2 regions of the Neobacillus sp. DHD-1R genome follow, and region 1 is predicted to be linked to the other one. Evidence: riboswitches for the same ligand, from Rfam matches in the RefSeq annotation. Region 1 holds a riboswitch; the other holds the start of a gene.

Region 1 (9,462 bases):
TATTTAGTGTATTTTAAAAAAACAAACACTAAATATTGTATACAAACAAATATAGTATACAATATTCACTTTGACAAGTCTTTTATTTTTTCACAATCAGCTTTTCTCTTGCTTGGACTGCCGCTTCTACCATCACCTTAAGAGCTGCAATCGACTCCTCCATACCACGCGTTTTCAAACCGCAATCAGGATTGATCCAGAACAGCTTGGGATCAAGCACTTGAAGTGCACGATCAATGTTTTTTGTCATCTCTTCCAGTGTTGGGACTCGTGGACTATGAATATCATAAACACCCAGACCAATGCCTTTATCATAGGTGTGCTCTTCAAAAGCATTTATCAATTCACCATGACTTTTGGATGTCTCAATGGAAATAACATCTGCATCCAGCGCTTTTATGGCATCAATAATATCTTCAAAATTCGAATAACACATATGGGTATGAATTTGTGTTTCGTTTTGGACAGACGATGTGGCTAGTCTAAAGGCATAAACCGCAGCATTCAAGTAGCTTTCCCATTGAATGTGCTTTAAGGGAAGTCCTTCACGTATAGCTGGTTCATCCACTTGAATCATTCGAATTCCGTTAAATTCTAATAGCTCAATTTCTTTTCGAAGCGCAAGCGCTATTTGATTGGCCACGTCATAACGTGAAATATCATCACGCACAAACGACCAGTTTAGAATCGTAATCGGACCTGTCAGCATCCCTTTAACAGGTTTTGTTGTTAACGATTGGGCATAAACCGTTTCCTTAACGGTCATTGGTGCTAGAAAAGACACATCTCCATAGATTAGCGGCGGCTTCACACAACGTGACCCATAGGACTGCACCCAGCCGAATTTAGTAAATTGGAAACCGGCTAATTTTTCACCAAAGTATTCAACCATATCAGTCCGCTCAAACTCACCATGTACCAACACATCCAGGCCAAGCTCTTCTTGTATATCCACCCACTTTTTAATTTCCGCATTGATATATTCTTCGTATTCATGATTCGTTAACTCGCCTTTGCGCCAATTTAAACGCTGTTTTCTTACCTCTTGTGTTTGAGGAAAGCTTCCAATTGTTGTCGTTGGTAGTAGCGGTAATTGAAAAGCTGCTTCCTGTACCACTTGGCGGACGTTAAACGAAGCATCACGTTCGGGTCGGTAGTTAGGCAGGAATTGTATAGCTTTTTGGATTTCAGCGTGGTTCCGAAATGATGATTCATTTAATGCTAAAATCGCTTTTGTACTTGCCATGATTTCTTCCTTTTTCGTTTCTAACCCATCTTGTAAGCCTTTTGTAAGGACAACAAGTTCATGCAATTTTTCATCTGCAAATGATAATGAATCTTTAAGTACCTCATTGATTGTTTCTTCGCTCCTCACAGTTACAGGGACATGTAATAAGCTTGATGAAGGCTGCACAATCAGGCGGTCTTTTGAAACAATCTTGGCAATCTCAGCAAGTAAAGAAAACCTATCATCAAGGTTCGCACGCCAGATGTTACGCCCATCGATCACTCCGGCTGCAAGCACCTTATCTTTTGGGAAACCAACCTCTTTCAAAGCAGCAAGATTCTGACCGTGATCATGAACAAAATCCAATCCAATTCCTTTAACAGGAAGAGCAATGATATCTTCGTAATGTTCAATGCTATCAAAATATGTTTGCAAAATAACTTTTACGTTGGGTGCTGTATCATGCAAGGTTTGATAGACATTGGTAAATAGTTCAACCTCTTCTTTTGAAATGGTTGTAGACAAAATGGGTTCATCGATTTGGACCCATTCAACCCCTTCTTGTTGTAAATCCTTTAAAATTTCAGCATAAAGTGGCACAAATTGTTGAACCACTGTTTGAAAGTCACATTCCTCATAGCCCTTTGACAGCTTTACAAATGTTATAGGACCTAATATGACAGGCTTCCCGTCAATATCCAGTTTTTGTTTCGCCTCTTTATAAAATTGAAGCGGCCTGTTTTCGACAAGTCTAGGGACTGCTTCATCCAACTCTGGAACAATATAGTGATAGTTTGTGTTAAACCATTTTGTCATTTCTGATGCTACTGCATCCTTAGTTCCTCGCGCGATATCAAAATATGTTTCTAGTGAAACCTTCCCTCCACTATATTCAAACCGCTTTGGTACCAGGCCGAACATAACAGCGGTATCAAGGACATGGTCATACAAGCTAAAGTCTCCCACTGGAATCAAGTCAATTCCTTGATCCTTTTGCTTTTGAAGAGACGAAAGTCGAATCCCCTCTATTTGTTTTAAGAAAGCGGATTTTTCAAGTTTACCTGCCCAGAACTGTTCAAGTGCTTTTTTCCACTCGCGTTTTTCCCCTATTCGTGGATAACCTAAATTCGAACTTTTCACTTTACTCATCGTATTCGTACACTCCTTTATTTTGTTTATTTTCGTCATCAACAAAAAAAATCTCCCTTTTCAAGAAGAAAAGAGAGATTAATACGTCCAGTTAACTAGAGTTGAGACCAACTGGTTTTCTCAACACGTATCCCTCACTCCCCTCTATACACCCGTAGAGTACAAGCGCATACAACAGGCAGGTCTCCTGACTTTGGTTCATCGCTTCTTATCCCTTCCCATTTCATTTGAAACAGTGGTTCATTGATAAGTCGCTCTCCATTACAGTGGCGGGACCGTGCCGGACTTTCACCGGTCTTCCCTTTTAAGCTGCGGAATGATTCACACAGCACCTGTTGCATTTACTATTAAATTATCAAAAAATATTTTAATATTTTGAATTTAGTAGCCATCATAGCATGATAAACCAAGGCTGTCAAAAATTGATGATCACCGAAGTTAATAATAACTTCACTCCAGAGTTTATTATTTTTCCATATTACTTACTAAAAAATATAAGCATGAACTCTAATTTGAATTCATATTATACTGTTTCAGTACCTCTTTAGACCTGGATAACAGTGCCCGGAAGTGCGAAAAACACCTTACATATTTGCGTAATGAACGGAAATAATACCCTTGATAATACAACAAATTAGAGGGAGACTTTTTTATGAACTATCAAATATTCAGGGCGATTAACCAATTGGCCGGGAATTCTCGTATTTTAGATTTCATTATGAGGACCATTTCTAAAAGAGCTCGGTTTGTCTACCTTTTCGTAATAATCTTTCTATGGTTTCGACATGATCATTATAAAAAAATGACACTTTATACATGTGTATCAGTTGGCATGACATATCTGCTCAGCATGATGATTAAACTAATCTTTTTTAAACCAAGGCCCTTCTTGAATCATGGAGTACATTTATTGCCGCCAGTCCCCACTAAAAAAGATTCTTCGTTTCCAAGTAAACATACTGCACTTGCCTTTGCCTTCGCAGCTTCTGTATTTGTTTATCACCGAATATTGGGCTTGAGCTTGTGGCTGGTATCCATCCTAGTAGGCTTTTCGCGTATCTGGATGGGACATCACTACCCCTCTGATATTATAGGCAGCGCCATTCTTGGAAATGGTACGGCCTTCATGGTAAAGCTTGCAGAACAGTATTGGAAACCTTTCATTATTCGTATCCTTCATTCGTACACCCATATTCGTTCTTCATTTCGGTAAATGTCATGTGAACTTTAGGGATCATCCATCTTGGCTTGGATCATCCCTTTATGATTTTCTCCGTTTTTACGTTTTTACTCTATTTAGTTGTTTTGCCAGGATGAACTCCTCGATGAATTGATTTAACTCATTCGCTGATTTTGTCGGAATTTGATGCTTTTCATGGATAAACCTTAATACATTATCTGGTAACTTTTCATGTAACAGTTTGGCATATGGATGAAAGTTTTTATCCTTTTCTCCATAGATCAATAATATCGGAATATCAATGGTTTTTAATTGATTTGTACAGTTATACTCCAAACAAGCATGGTAATACTGCTCGATATTTTTACTATTTCCTTTAAGTGCTTCTCGGTAAATGTTCTTAAATATCTCTATTGTATTGGAATTGCTCCATGAAATCGTAAGGCCTAGTAGAGGCATCGTCCATGTTTTGGAAAGCATTCTTGCTATTGAAATTCTTTTTTCTTGATGACTATCCATCACTTCTGACATTCCGCTCACGATTATGCCCCCTAAGGCCCGATTGGGATAGGTCAATAAAAATTCCAATACAATCGAACCTCCCGTCGAATATCCACAAAGGTAAGCTTTGTCGATTTCAAGATGATCCAAAAGCTGTTTCATATCATCTGCGATGAGCTGATAGGTAATCGGCTCTTCAGAGTACGGGCTGCGACCGTGCCCTCTGATATCAAATGTAATGACCTTAAATTTTCGCGATAATCCCTCCACTTGGTATGTAAAATTAGCGCTCGTAAGTAATGGGGGATGAACAAATAAAATGGCTGTTCCCTCACCTTGGACGGTATAAAATAGGCCTCTGCCGACTGTAGTTAATATTGGCACAATGCTGCTCACCTCAATAATTAGCTTTAGATGCTTTTCTCATGATAAGCATTTTAAATTCTTAGTTTTTCATATTTAGCTTTGCACCATTTAAAGTTCTTATTCTAAATCCATATTTAATGAAGGATTCCATTGAAAGTGTATTATTTCAAGTCAAAAAGGCCTTGGATGAAGAATCCAAGGCCCTCGCTATTCATCGCATATCGACCATTTTCAGATGCTGTCTGTTATGATTATTAATGGTGTCAGGCACCCATCTAGTATTTACCCTCCTACCAACGGCCGATTGCCACAAATAGTGCGAATACTAGAAAAATAATATTCATCCAGATTGCCTGATTTTCTTTCCTCTTTGCGTGAAACCCAGCAGCAAGAATCATGATGAGCCCAAGTCCAAGCCCTGCAATCTGTGTTAATATAGGAGCAATTCCAAGCGCATAAGGCAAAATCAACCCAAGCCCACCAAGCAGTTCCGCTACACCGATAAATGTAACCAAACCTTTTGAAGAATCCTTTACCCATGGCAAGCTGGCTTTTGCTTTTTCATACTGAAATGTCTTCATCCATCCGATCATAATAAACGCTACTCCTAAAATAATTTGAACAGCCCATAACGCAATATTCATTAATGGACCTCTCCTTTTTTACTGTTTTTGTAGTAGATTAACAGTCAAATGGATAAAACGCCCAACAACCAATAGTCCTTGAATGGTACGAACTGTCACTTCATTGTAACAATCCCCCTTATTTCAAATTGACATCTATGGGTTTATGTTTAAGCTGCTTATAAAAACATTTATGCATTCGTTGGCATAATCAGACCGTTTCATAATAAATTTTTAAATAAACAAAAAAAGAATGTTGCTGCCTAAAACACCTTAAATCTTTGCCAAACCAAAGAAAATGATGCTTCCTAATTATCCAATTTAGGAGACGCTGGTTAGAATTTTATTTCGTAAAGCATGCATTTTGCTTTTCTTTCCTTCATCCAGTAGAATTTCCTTAATCGCATGATAAATGGGGAATATATTTGAAAAACGTATTTAGTGATATCATTCAGTTTCGCGGAACTCATTATGATTTTGGGTATAGGCAGGGCGAGCTATTAAAGAATTCTCTCATATTGAAAAATCGTAAAAAACAATGGAGTTCTAAATCCAAATTACGGAATTTTATTTCAGATGAATTGGAAGCGAAAAGGTTGATTCTTCATTTCGCTCCCCGCATTTGGGATGAGCTAAATGGATTGGCAGATTCTTTAAAAATGGAGATGGCAGATGCCGTTAGGGAATTTGGCGGCTATTATCTTGAATATGGAAAAAGTGGATGCTCGATTTTCACAGACCCTGATTACATGATTCGAAACTATGATAATGACCCGCTCTCCTATGAGGGGCGTTTTGTTCTTTATCAACCGACAGATCAGGGCTATGCTGTGATCGGTCCCTCCATGCAAATCACCGGACGGACTGATGGGATCAATGAAAAAGGATTATCGATGGGCTATAACTTAGTAAATCGCGTAAGGTCCGATGATGGATTTATTTGTAATATGATTGGACGAATTATTTTGGAAACATGTGCAAATGTGGATCAAGCTATTTCACTCCTAAAAGAAATTCCACACCGTCGCTCTTTCAACTATGTCTTGCTTGATCAGTGTGGCGAGTCGATCGTCGTGGAGGCCTCCCCTAGAGAAATAGCAATCCATCAGGCTAATATCTGTACCAATCATTTCAATAAGCTAAAACATGAAAATCGCTTCCGGCTGGACGATTCTCTTCAACGATTACAGGCGATGAAGAGGCAGAAAAACAACACTACTGATTCATACAAGGCGTTTCGATTGATGAACGATACAGAAAAGGGCGTTTTCTCAAAAAAATATGGAGCATGGGCTGGTACCTTGCATACAGCAGCCTACTTTCCTAAAGAAATGAAAGCATGGCTAGCCCTGGGCGGAGACAAGCTGCCACTGATCTTTGACTTTGACCAATGGCTCAAGGGAGAAAATATAAACATAACACGAATCAAAGGGGAACTAGACACAAACCTGCCATTTGTGAATATGGAAGAAATTTAATCGAGAAAGGGGTCAGACCCCCGGTGCGTTAACGCTTTAATCCACCGGGGGTCTGACCCCTTATAGTATTTTATCGACCTCAGCCATTACTCCTGGATTTTCACACGTACGTTCTGTCGTCTTTCTCCATCCACTTCATCCTTTGTCTGTCGATTTTGCTTAATGAAAAAGGAAAGGATCAGTCCAAGTAAGGAGAGAATAGAAATCACCATAAAAGCGATATTTGCTCCATGGATATCCGGATAGGCAATGTCCGGCCGCTGTTTCGCTGCTTCTGCTGTTGTCGTCATGACTGTAACAAGGATGGCGGTCCCTACGGAAGCTGCAATCATTTTCATTGTATTATCCATCGCAGCCCCGTGTGGAATTAATCGTTTTGGTAACTGATTCAAAGCGGCTGTCGCGACTGGCATCATGACCATTGAAAGACCAAACATTCGAATACCGTAAACGACTGTAATGAAGGTCATCGAGGTCGCTGGACTTAAATTGGTAAACGCAAACGAAGATGCTGTCAAGATTGTAATGCCACTCATCACGAGCCATCTCGCACCGAATTTATCAAATATTCTCCCAACAATTGGTGACATGAACCCGCTTATAAGTGCACCGGGCAATAAAGCCAGACCCGCTTCAAAGGCAGAAAATCCCCGCATATTCTGCATAAAGAGCGGGATTATCGTTTCCGCTCCAATCAAGCCCATAAAGCTAATCATTCCAATAGCAATGGCGAACGGGAAAATAGTAAAAGTAAAAACACGGAATTCCAGCATCGGATGTTTCAATCGTAATTGGCGGAAAATAAATACGAGTAATGAAACGCCGCCAATCGCAAGTGATAGGACAGTTGCTGCATGGGACCAACCATAATTTCCAGCACTAGTAAATCCATAAAGAAGCCCGCCAAAACCGAATGAAGACAACAGGATCGAAATAATATCCACTTTTGGCCTGGAAACTTCTGTTACATTTTTCAAGAAGAGGTGTGCGACAATGATATCGATAAGAGCAATAGGCAAAATAATAAAAAATAACACTCTCCATGAAAAATGCGAGGTAACCCATCCGGACAGTGCTGGTCCGATGGCTGGTGCAAAGGAAATCACAAGACCGACAAGCCCCATGGCTGCACCGCGCTTGTTGACTGGAAAGATTAGTAAAAATACGGTTGTCATTAACGGCAGCATAACTCCTGCTCCCACAGACTGAATCACTCTTCCTAAAAGAAGAATTTCAAAATTAGGAGCGATTCCACTGACAACCGTTCCCACTGCAAAAACACTCATCGCCGTGATAAACAACTGTCTTGTTGTAAATTTTTCCAATAAAAAGGCACTGATCGGAATCATGATTCCATTCACCAGCATAAAGACAGTCGTCAGCCATTGTGCACTATTGGCGGTAATGCCCATTTCATCCATAATCGGTGGTATTGCTGTAATCATCAATGTTTGATTCAAAATGGCAATAAACGTCCCTGCCAGCAATAGTCCTACAATCATCGACTGTTTGTTGCCTGATTTCTCCATTAATCCAACTCCTTGTTACCCAAAGTAAAAAGATTCTGTTACAGATTACCTTGTTTTCCGTCCAATTACCAATGAAATGATTTAGAAGAGCGTGAGACAAGTCTTGTCAACCTACCACCTTCTATTTTGAGTCACTGAAATATTTTTTATGTAAACCCCCAACTCATAGTTTAAAAGGTCAGACCCCCGGTGCGTTAACGCTTTAATCCACCGGGGGTCTGACCCCATGCTTTTTTATTTTAATTTTTCGACATCAACTAACACGGTATCTAGTTCATCTGCTGCTTTATTAAGGGTTTGTTCGTCAAGTGGTTCTGTTTTTGCCCCTGCTTCAATTATATGAAGTGGTGTTTCAACTTTTTCGTATAAGTCAGCACTCTTATCTTTCACTTCATCTTCAAAGGTTTGCCAAGATTTTTCTAAATTTTCTCCACTTGTTTTTACTTTGGCAGCATCTTTCGTATTTAATTGTGTTTTCAAATCAGAAATGGTTTGTCTCATTTCCTTCGCACCATCACTAATAGAAACTGTAGTCTTTGTCTCCTCAGTCTTTTTGTCTGTATTAGCTCCAACACATGCAGCTAATGTTAAAGAAGATGCTAATAAAATTGGAACAATCAATTTACGCGATTTCATTCAAGTTTCCCCCAAAATTTGATTTATTATCTTTTCTTTTATTTACTATTGCAGCAATTACCGCAACAACTAGTAATATCATCTGTGGGATCAAACTCTCCCAGGTTGAATATAAAGCGAAAAAGTTAATCGTTGGAATGGGTGCTTGAGTAGCAGGTAATAATCCTGCAAGCTGTAGGCCATGAATCCCCATTCCAGTAAATTTGAAACATAAGTAAAACATTAGAATACTACATACTAAGAAGAACGGGCGCATTGGAATTTTTAATCCTACCTTCAGTATTAAATAAGATAAGACAACAAGGATAAGTAATCCAATGGCAATACCCAATAAAAGAGATGATAATTTTATTGAAGAAGCCATTCCAATAAAGAATAGAACCGTTTCTGTACCTTCACGGAAAACAGCAAGAAAAGATAGAATTGCTAAAGAAAATAGACTACCTGTATTCAGGGCTTTTGTACTTTGTGTGCGAATATAATTCTGCCATTCTGAAATACTTGATTTGCTATGAAGCCAATAACTCATATATAGAAGCATGACTGCTGCAAAGACCCCTGTCCAGCCTGCAATTAAGAAATTATTACTGCCAAATGCCCCGGCTGAAAATAATAGGTTTACAATGATGCCAAGAATAATGCTTACTCCTATCCCTGCTCCAACCCCGAGCCAGATCCAATTACTTTTTTCTTCATGACCTGCTTTTCTTAAAAACCCAAGCAAGGCAACAACGACAAGCAATCCTTCTAAACCTTCACGAAGAAGAATCGT
Region 2 (9,462 bases), 130 kb from region 1:
TAATGTTAAAAACGGACAAGCTTGTTTAGATAAGATTGTCTTCCCTAAATGGATTTCATACCCTTCTAATTGCTGGTTTATGTCTAACCCTGTCCTTTTGTGAAACTGGCCGATAACTCGATTGGTTTCTTTTTCTTTATAAAAGGTGGTTTTAGCGGGAATGGAACCTAAGCCCTTCACTTTGAAGTTCGGTACACCAGTATCAGTTCCCTCTTCATCGACAAGTTCTTCACAAAGAATTTGATAGCCGCCACAAATGCCGACTACATAACCGCCACTTTCTATATACGTTTGAATTAGAATATCTAACTGTTTATCTCTTAAATTTTTTAAATCACTGATCGTACTTTTTGTACCTGGAATGATAATAGCATCTGGTTGTCCAAAATCACTCGGATGATTAACCCAGCGGAGTGTGACATCCTCCTCATATTTAAAAGGTTCCATATCACTGTAATTTGAGATAAATGACATATTGATAATTGCAATATCAAGAGTCGCCTTTTTGGAATTCGTAAATTGCGTCCTTAGTGATAATGAGTCCTCCCCATCAATCATATGATTCTCAACAAAGGGCAGTACCCCTAAAACAGGTACACCCGTTTTCTCTTCCAGCCATTGAACTCCGTCCTCAAATAGGGTGATATCTCCACGGAATTTATTGATAATTACACCTGCAACTCTTTGCCTTTCTTTAGGTTCCAATAGATTAAGTGTCCCGACAATACTAGCAAACACTCCACCGCGATCAATATCCGCTGCAAGAATAACTGGGACATCCGCTAGTTCTGCTACTTTCATATTAACAATCTCGCGATCCTTTAAATTTATTTCAACAGGACTGCCTGCTCCCTCAATCACCACTACTTCGTATTCTTCCTGCAGCTTGTGAAGAGATTTCTTAATTACTTCAAGCCCTTTTTCGTAAAAATTTTCCCGATACCCACGTCCAGATTGAGTTTCAATTGCCTTTCCCAAATAGACAATCTCTGAGTACTGTTCCGAGCGAGGCTTCAATAAAATCGGATTCATCCAAACTGTTGGCTCAATCCGAGCGGCTTCTGCTTGAATTCCTTGTGCCCTGCCAATCTCTTTTCCGTCTCGAGTCACATACGAATTGTTAGACATATTCTGTGATTTAAACGGGACGACCTTTACTCCTTCATTGGCCAGGATTCGGCAGATTGCGGTTACAATTAGGCTTTTGCCAACATCAGATGCTGTCCCTTGAATCATGATCCCTTTCATCCGCGAACTCCTTTCATAGCGATGGGAATCCCTGCTTCCACTAAAAACACTTGGTCCGCTTCCTTCACTAAATATTGATGGAGCTGTCCCAGCAAGCGTCCATATGTAATAATCAATTCATTTCCCAGTAGTGACTCGTTTAATACTTCATTACTTACGACAATCGTTGTGCTTGCCTGGTGTTTAATTAAAGAAATCCCTGAGATAATATTTTCTTTAACCGTTTCTAAATAAGGGTTATCCCAGGCTTGTTCTATAGAAAACAATTCATTATTCAATAGTGTCGTGACACAATCCAACAAAATAATATCCTGGTTAGTAAATTCATGGGCAAGCTTCCCTATTTGGACAGAACGTTCAATTGTTTTCCAATGGCATGGACCTGATTGTCTATCACATTGGTGTTTTTTGATTCGTTCCTCCATTTCTAGATCAAAAGGAACACCTGTTGCCAAGTAGGTAAGTTTTCCACCTGTTTCACTTGCGATCTCGATAGCTTTGCTTTCAGCAAAGCTGCTTTTCCCGCTTCTTACTCCGCCTGTTATGAAGATTAATGATGATGCCGCCATTCTGCCAACACCTCCATTAATTGATTATTTTCTTCATGGCCCTTGATTGCAAACCGAAGCCATCTTCCCTCCAAACCAGGAAAATTAAACGTATGCCGTGGAATCATACCCCGATATAGGAGAAACTCAAACAATTTATACTGATCTTCCAATAAAGGATCCCGCAATAAATAAAAATTAACTTTGGAAGCTGTAACCGCAAATTTTTCTCGTTTAAAAAAAGTAAGGAGTCTTTTTCGTTCATTACGAATATATTCCTGGGTCTCTTTTATAAAAGATTCATTATGTAAACAAAGTTCACCTGCTAATAATGCAATCGTATTCGTACTCCAATGGGATTGTAACTGGCTAAGTATTACGATATTTTCAGGCTGGGAAACTAAATATCCCAGTCGAATTCCTGGAATCGCGAACATCTTTGTCATGGAGCGAATAATAACTAAATTTGAAAACCTGTTTATGTATGGAATGAATGAATCATAGTCATTTAAAAAATCAAAAAATGCTTCATCCAAAATGACAAAACAATTTTGCTTTTCACATTCCTCCATAATTGAAATGATCATTGATTTAGAATATTGAATGCCTGTCGGATTGTTCGGATTACACAGAAACAAGGCATCCGCATCTGCTTCCATCAGACTAGCGCATAAATCAGTCTGATCCAATTGAAAGTTCGGCTCCTTCAGTTGATGATAGAAAATTTCACAATGATTAACACGACATGCTTGTTCATATTCAGAAAAAGTTGGCTCTACAATTAGTATTTTTTTGCCTGCCATCATTCTTGCCACTAGTGTAATGAGCTCAGCTCCACCATTTCCAATTAAAATGGAATCAACGGTTGTCTGCTCAATGGTTGCAATTATCCTCTTTAACCTTGTGGCAAATGGATCGGGATAAACGATAATTTCTTGATAAAAGTCCTGCCACTTTTCCTTCAAATTTGCTGGTGGACCAAGGGGATTGATATTTGCACTGAAATCAATAAATTGCTTAGGAAGTGTGAGCCCCATTGCCTCATATAAATAGTGAGGATTCGAGCCATGTGATGGCCACATCAAGAAACATGCCCCCTATCCATAAACATAATAAAAATAAAAAAACGGTTTTGCTAAGAATAGCATTCGCTTTGAGAATATGGCCCGCTTGGATGGATTGAATAGGATCACCCATTTTTGCCCGGTTTGAAATCAAACCTTTGTAATAGTTTATTCCCCCAAGCTGGATTCCCAAGAGGGCGGCAACGGCTGCTTCACCCCAGCCACTATTTGGGCTCGGATGCTTTTTTGCATCTCTAAATAAAATCTTCCACGCTCTTCGATAGCTGAATTTTTCCGGACGTTTTCCAAGCAGCATCATCATTCCCGTTAATCGACTTGGTATCCAGTTCATTACATCATCCCACTTCGCAGATGCCCAGCCAAACTCTTTAAATCTCTCATTTATGTGGCCCACCATCGAATCACATGTATTGGCTGCCCGATAAACCATCGCAAGGGGGGCTCCACCAATGAAGGCCCAAAACAAGGGTGCTGTCACTCCATCACTTGTATTTTCGGCAACCGTCTCAATTGTTCCACGAGCAAGTTCACTTTCATCCAATGAATCTGTATCGCGGCCAACAATAAAGGATAGCTTTTTTCTTGCTTCAGCAAGCTTTCCTTCTATTAAAGGGTAATAGACTTCTAGGGAAGCATCTTTCAAGCTTTTTTGGGCAATAGTACTAGAAATGATAATACCTTCCACTAAGATTCCTACTAAAGGATGAATCTGATACCCAATTACTACTAACATTAAAACGATGAAAAAAACAAAAAGTAAGATAAACAGAAGCATAGCAACCCCTTTCGATCGCTTAAAATCCCCATGATTCCATCTCTTTTCAAAAAAAGTGATCATGTTACCAATCCATCTAACAGGATGTGGCCAATGCGGCGGATCACCAATAAGCAGGTCAATAAGATAAGCAAGCGTGATTGCGACTAAATGAGAAACGATCATGTTCGATTCCTTTTACTGGATTTTTGGATAGCTTCTGTTGTGCACTGATAAACTGCTGTACTAATAAGCTTTCCTAAAGGGGTTATCGTTCCGGCAAATTCTAACAGTTCTCCGGTTTGAGAAGCAGCAATTAAAATACTATCTGTCGAGGTGCCTGTAGCGATTGTTCCAGTGACTTTATCCATTACTTTTAAGTCATGTAATGCCTTTGCCTTTGCTTCCGTTGCGGTCATGATGCATTGAATAAATGCTTCCTCTGTCAGTTCACCATTCACAAAAATCCAGGTGTTGATCGTTCCAGGTGTCATCTCAAATGTATGCTGTACACTTTTTGAAGCATCGATCGCATTACCAACCCCCGCAGTGACCACTGCCAATAGGGAGAAGCCGTCTTGTTTAAACAATTTGTATACCACATCTTCCAATACAACCGCTGTCATCATGCCAACGGTCTCTGACGGTTCAAAACCCTTTACTTTTAAAAATGCAGCCATTTCCATGCGATGGTCGCTGCAGTTGTAATCCTTGTTCACATGCCGATTTACGAATGTTTGATGCCAGCCGGTTCCAGAACCCAAGACACCTGAAGACATGGTTCTTAAGGAAAAAGGGGTTGTTACCTCAATCAATTCTTCAGAAACAGATACGTACGTTTCATCTATTTCAAAACGGTTTGATTTCTTAAACTCAATTGGGAGCAAGACCATCTGTGGAGCAGCCACTTTTGGATGGGGATGTTTTTGAATGTCTGTATGATACACATTTCTAATTCTTTCTTCCCTAAGCACTTCATTAGGAACATGATCGATATTAATCGTTCCGTTTTCGAGGAGAAGCAAGCGATCACAATAAAGCCCTGCAAGATTTAAATCATGGAAAATCGAGATAACTGTTAAGCTATTTTCTGACGTCCATTTTTTTAAGAAATCTAGTAATTCCTTTTGATACGATAAATCCAAATGGTTGGTAGGTTCATCTAATAAGAGAATTTCAGGTTCTTGGGCTAATGCTTGTGCGAGAAAGACCCTCTGTTTCTCTCCGCCCGATAACTCCTGAATATTTTTATTTTGAAATGCCGAGACACCAATCTGCTCCATGACTCTTTGGACAACTGCTTCATCTTCTTTATTCCAGGTCTGAAACAATCCCTTCTGATGAGCATAGCGGCCAAGCGAAACCGTTTCTTTTACCGTGTAAGAGAAAGATTGGGATGAATGTTGAGAAAGGACTGCAATAATTTGGGCCAGTTGTTTTGTCTGGTATTCCTGGAGCGGGTTTCCCTTAATAAAAATCTTCCCTTGATGAAAGGGTAAAATCCCGCTAAGCATTTTCAATAAAGTTGTTTTTCCACTTCCATTAGGTCCTAGGATCCCGAACAATTCCCCTTGATTTACTTCAAATGAAATGTTCTTTAGAACAGGTTCACTTGAGTATCCGCCTGAAACTTGTTGTACGCTAAGCATTCCTTATCCTCTCCTTTCCATCCGTTTTCTTTGCAGTAATATCATGGCAAATACGGGTGCACCAATTAGGGCCGTTATCACACCAATCGGCAGCTCTGTCGGCGAAATAATCGTTCTCGAAATTAGATCAGCTAAAATTAAAAAACCACTCCCGGTAATGATCGATAATGGAAGAAGATGCCGATGATCGGGACCCCATAATAATCTTGAGAGATGGGGAATCACAAGTCCAACAAATCCAATTGTTCCCGAAACGGCCACTGCCGCTCCTGTTAAAATGGAACCAGCAGTCAAGATAATTAACTTTCTTTTTTGAACATTGACCCCTAAATGTTGTGCCCGTTCTTCCCCAAATGACATGGCATTTAATTCTTTTGAATTACCTATAAGCAGGACAGAACCGATAATAAAAAAGGGCAGCATGATTTTAATATATTCCCAGCCTCTCATTGATACACTTCCTAAAAGCCAGCCAATAATTTGCCTAAGCTCATCCCCAGTCAGAGCTATCATAAGCGAAATAATTGAACCTAGAAAAGAACTAAAAATAATACCCGTTAAGATAATCGTTTCTACTCTCATCGAGCGCTCAATTTTACTGGCAAACGTAAGGACCAAAATAATCGTGAAAAATGAAAATAAAATACTTAGTAATGGTAAGGTGAACAAGCCGACAAATGGGATGGAAAGATGAAAAAACAGTGTAAGCACGGCACCAACGGACGCCCCCGATGAAACACCCAATGTATAGGGATCTGCTAACGGGTTTCTCAGCAGACCTTGGAAGGCCGCCCCTGCAATAGCAAGAGACGCCCCGACAAGGCCTGATAAGATGACTCTAGGTAAGCGAATGCTTAAGACAATACTCGAATACATGGGGTCGATTTGTCCGAGTGAAATAAACCCAAATAGCTTATCACTTATTATTTGAATAATAGTTAACATGGGAACCGAAACTGTTCCGATCGAAATACCTAATAAAATAGAAATGAAAAGGAAAACCCCTGCCAGTATGTAGGCGAGAAGTTTATTATTTAAAAACCTCTGGATAGATTGCCTTTGCAAGATCCTCTACTCCTTCAACAATCCTAGGGCCTGAGCGGGTCACACGATCAGAATCAGCATCGATGACTTGTTTATTTTTTATAGCGTTAACCGTTTCCCAGCCTTTGCGGCTTAGAACTTGGTCAACTGGATTCTTTACATAATAGCCATAAGTGGTAATGATGACATCGGGATTCCGTTTGATCATGGCCTCTTGATCAATTTTAATCCAGCCCTCTTGATCATTTGCAATGTTTTCTGCATTAATCACAGTGAGCATTTGATCCATAAAGGTATTTTTTCCAGGTGTATAAATTTCTGGTGCAGGAGAAACCTCCACAAATACCTTTTTCTTTTCTTTTATTTCTTCCGCCTTAGTTTTGATTTCTGCCAATTTAGCCTTCATTCCCGTGATAATCTCAGCTGCATTTTTGGATTCTCCAGTAGCTTTCCCAATCATATCAATCGACTCATAGACTTGGTCAAAATTTTGCGCATCATTAATAATCAGCACTGTAATACCAGCATCGCGCAGTTGTTGAAGTCCCTCTTTAGATATAGGAGCTGATGATTCATGTGCTAAAACGAGATCCGGTTTTAAGGAAATGATTTTTTCTAGGTTAATTTCTTGCCCGCCGACTTTCTCTTTTTTCGTTGCTTCTTCAGGATAATTATCAAAATCAGACACACCAATTACTTCTTTTTCGAGACCTAATGCAAAAGCAATTTCTGTATTACTTGGGATCAGTGAGACAATCTTTTCTGGTTTTTTCTCAATCACAACATTATTATCTAATGCATCTTTAATCGTAACTGGAAAAGTGACTTCTGCTGATTTCTTTTCCACACTCGTGTTATTTTCCTGTTTCACCTGATCTTTCTTTTCAGCACAACCAGCTAAAACACCAAATGTCAATAATGCTACTAATAAGAGCGAATACCATTTCTTCATTTTTTCTCCTGCCTTCTGTTTAATAAAAATTTATGTAACAACAAATAAATCCCCCTGTGCCCCATTAACTTCTTCAGCAACAAAAAAACATCTCCACTGTAAAATGGAGATGTTGATGTGATTAGATTCAATTACTGTTATAAAGTAAAAGTAGTCTAGCCTTCAACACCCTCCTATCCACGTAGGTTAATTGGCGCACAAGAATTAGGCAGGTTTCCTGGCTCATGATCATCGCTTCCTACGTCTTCCCATCCTATTAGACAGTGACATATTATAGGTTGCTCCCATTTACAGTGGCGGGACCGCGCTGGCTTTTAACCAAACTTCCCTTTTAAGCTTAAAATCTCATATTAAGATTTTAGCACCTAATCTTTAAAGATCTATTTTGTTACTTTTATTATAAAAGTAGCGTAATGATTTGTATATGATTTTAAGAAATAATATTAAAGCCAGCTTAAGAGGTGACTTTATCATTACTCATTAAAAGCATTATTGTTCAATATTTCTGAGTAGATTGGCCATCTCAATGGCAGATGTTGCAGAATCCCAGCCTTTATTACCAGCCTTGGTTCCTGCACGCTCAATCGCCTGTTCAATGGATTCAGTGGTTAATAACCCAAAAATAACAGGAACACCAGTCGCTAATGATGTTGCTGAAACACCTTTAGCTGCTTCATTACATACATAATCAAAATGTGGTGTCGCGCCGCGGATGACTGTCCCAAGTGTGATGACAGCATCATACTTTTGGCTTTTTGCCATTTTTTGAGCGATTAACGGTAATTCAAATGCACCTGGAACCCAGGCGATATCTACATCGGATTCACTGACTCCATGTCTTTTTAATGCATCCTGTGCCCCATCTAATAATTTACTGGTTATGAACTCATTAAAACGTCCCACTACAATTCCTATTTTTAATCCTGAGCCAACTAAATTTCCTTCAAAAATATTTCCCATGTTAATGCCTCCATTAGTTTAATTTTTCTATAGTCATGTACAAATGCCCTCATTTATCAAGCTTTTTTCTTGAATGATGGGCATTTAAAATACCGATAAAAAATTAATTTTGGTTAATTTTATCTCACGTTCTTCAAATTTTCCTTTTGAGTTCGATATTCAACCAAGTCCTTGATCATAATCATCTTTACATTTAACTTATCCGCAATTTTACGGAGTTCAGGAACACGTGCCATTGTTCCATCTTCATTCAGGATTTCACAAATAACCCCAGCAGGTTTTGCATCGCATAACTTCGCAAGATCAACCGCTGCTTCAGTATGCCCTGTTCTCTCCAACACTCCGCCCTTTTTAGCAATGAGAGGAAACATGTGTCCAGGTCTTTTAAAATCCTCGGCTTTAGCCTCTGGATCAAGCAAACTTAAGATTGTACCAGATCGTTCGAATGCCGAAATTCCTGTTTTGGCAAATTTATGATCGATACTTACGGTAAAAGCTGTTCCATGAGGATCCGTGTTTTTAGCAACCATCGGCATCAATTCAAGTTTTTGCGCTAGTTCTTGCTCAATTGGAACACAGACAAGGCCTCTTCCGTGCGTAACCATTAAATTTAACACTGCTGGTGTTGCTTTTTCAGCTAAAGCGATAAAGTCACCTTCATTCTCCCGATCCTCGTCATCACAAACAATGATCACTTTACCTTCTTTTAAATCTTTAAGGGCTTCATCAATAGAATCAAACACGCTTATCACTCCTTTTATTTATCTAACAGTCATGGATGGATGCAATTTTTAGACTTTAGGTTAGTAAAACCCATTTTCTTCTAAAAAGCTTTCCGTGATACCAGACTTGCTTTTTCGTTGTGTCTCACTTGAAAAGTTTTTGATAAAATGGCCGATATATTTACCGACCATATCGCATTCCAAGTTAACAATCTCCCCTGAGCCCTTAAGCCCTACGACTGTTTCCGATAAGGTATGAGGAATCAGCGATAGAGTAAAACTTTGTTCTGTTACTGCGAAAATAGTTAGGCTTGTCCCATCGACTGCAACAGAACCCTTTTCGATCATATATTTTAACAATTCAGGGTCTGCTTCAATTTCATAGTAAACGGCATTTTCTACTGCCTGTTTTCGTTTAATGACCCCAGTTCCATCAATATGCCCCGAAACGAAGTGACCGCCAAACCTTCCTCCAGCTGCCATCGCTCTTTCTAAATTGA

Evidence for each region. A riboswitch is a leader RNA that binds a small molecule or an ion and turns the genes downstream of it on or off. The one in region 1 is predicted to bind cobalamin.
Region 2: it holds a riboswitch for cobalamin, as region 1 does, so the genes downstream of both, AC3ANL_RS10470 (ABC transporter substrate-binding protein) here and metE (5-methyltetrahydropteroyltriglutamate--homocysteine S-methyltransferase) in region 1, are expected to answer to the same signal.

What each region holds. Positions count from the first base shown of each region.
Region 1 covers NZ_CM173232.1:2,304,272-2,313,733, reverse strand. The annotation lists gene metE (5-methyltetrahydropteroyltriglutamate--homocysteine S-methyltransferase) at 83-2,377, opposite strand; cobalamin riboswitch at 2,538-2,728, opposite strand; gene AC3ANL_RS11140 (phosphatase PAP2 family protein) at 3,030-3,590, shown strand; gene AC3ANL_RS11135 (alpha/beta fold hydrolase) at 3,657-4,442, opposite strand; gene AC3ANL_RS11130 (DoxX family protein) at 4,715-5,068, opposite strand; gene AC3ANL_RS11125 (C45 family autoproteolytic acyltransferase/hydrolase) at 5,473-6,525, shown strand; gene AC3ANL_RS11120 (DHA2 family efflux MFS transporter permease subunit) at 6,612-8,054, opposite strand; gene AC3ANL_RS11115 (hypothetical protein) at 8,289-8,690, opposite strand; gene AC3ANL_RS11110 (FTR1 family iron permease) at 8,677-9,462, opposite strand, start outside.
Region 2 covers NZ_CM173232.1:2,178,653-2,188,114, reverse strand. The annotation lists gene AC3ANL_RS10500 (cobyric acid synthase) at 1-1,248, opposite strand, end outside; gene AC3ANL_RS10495 (bifunctional adenosylcobinamide kinase/adenosylcobinamide-phosphate guanylyltransferase) at 1,245-1,817, opposite strand; gene cobD (threonine-phosphate decarboxylase CobD) at 1,799-2,878, opposite strand; gene cbiB (adenosylcobinamide-phosphate synthase CbiB) at 2,838-3,821, opposite strand; gene AC3ANL_RS10480 (heme ABC transporter ATP-binding protein) at 3,818-5,284, opposite strand; gene AC3ANL_RS10475 (FecCD family ABC transporter permease) at 5,288-6,349, opposite strand; gene AC3ANL_RS10470 (ABC transporter substrate-binding protein) at 6,315-7,280, opposite strand; cobalamin riboswitch at 7,471-7,664, opposite strand; gene ribH (6,7-dimethyl-8-ribityllumazine synthase) at 7,770-8,240, opposite strand; partial or broken gene ribB (3,4-dihydroxy-2-butanone-4-phosphate synthase) at 8,375-8,983, opposite strand; gene ribE (riboflavin synthase) at 9,044-9,462, opposite strand, start outside.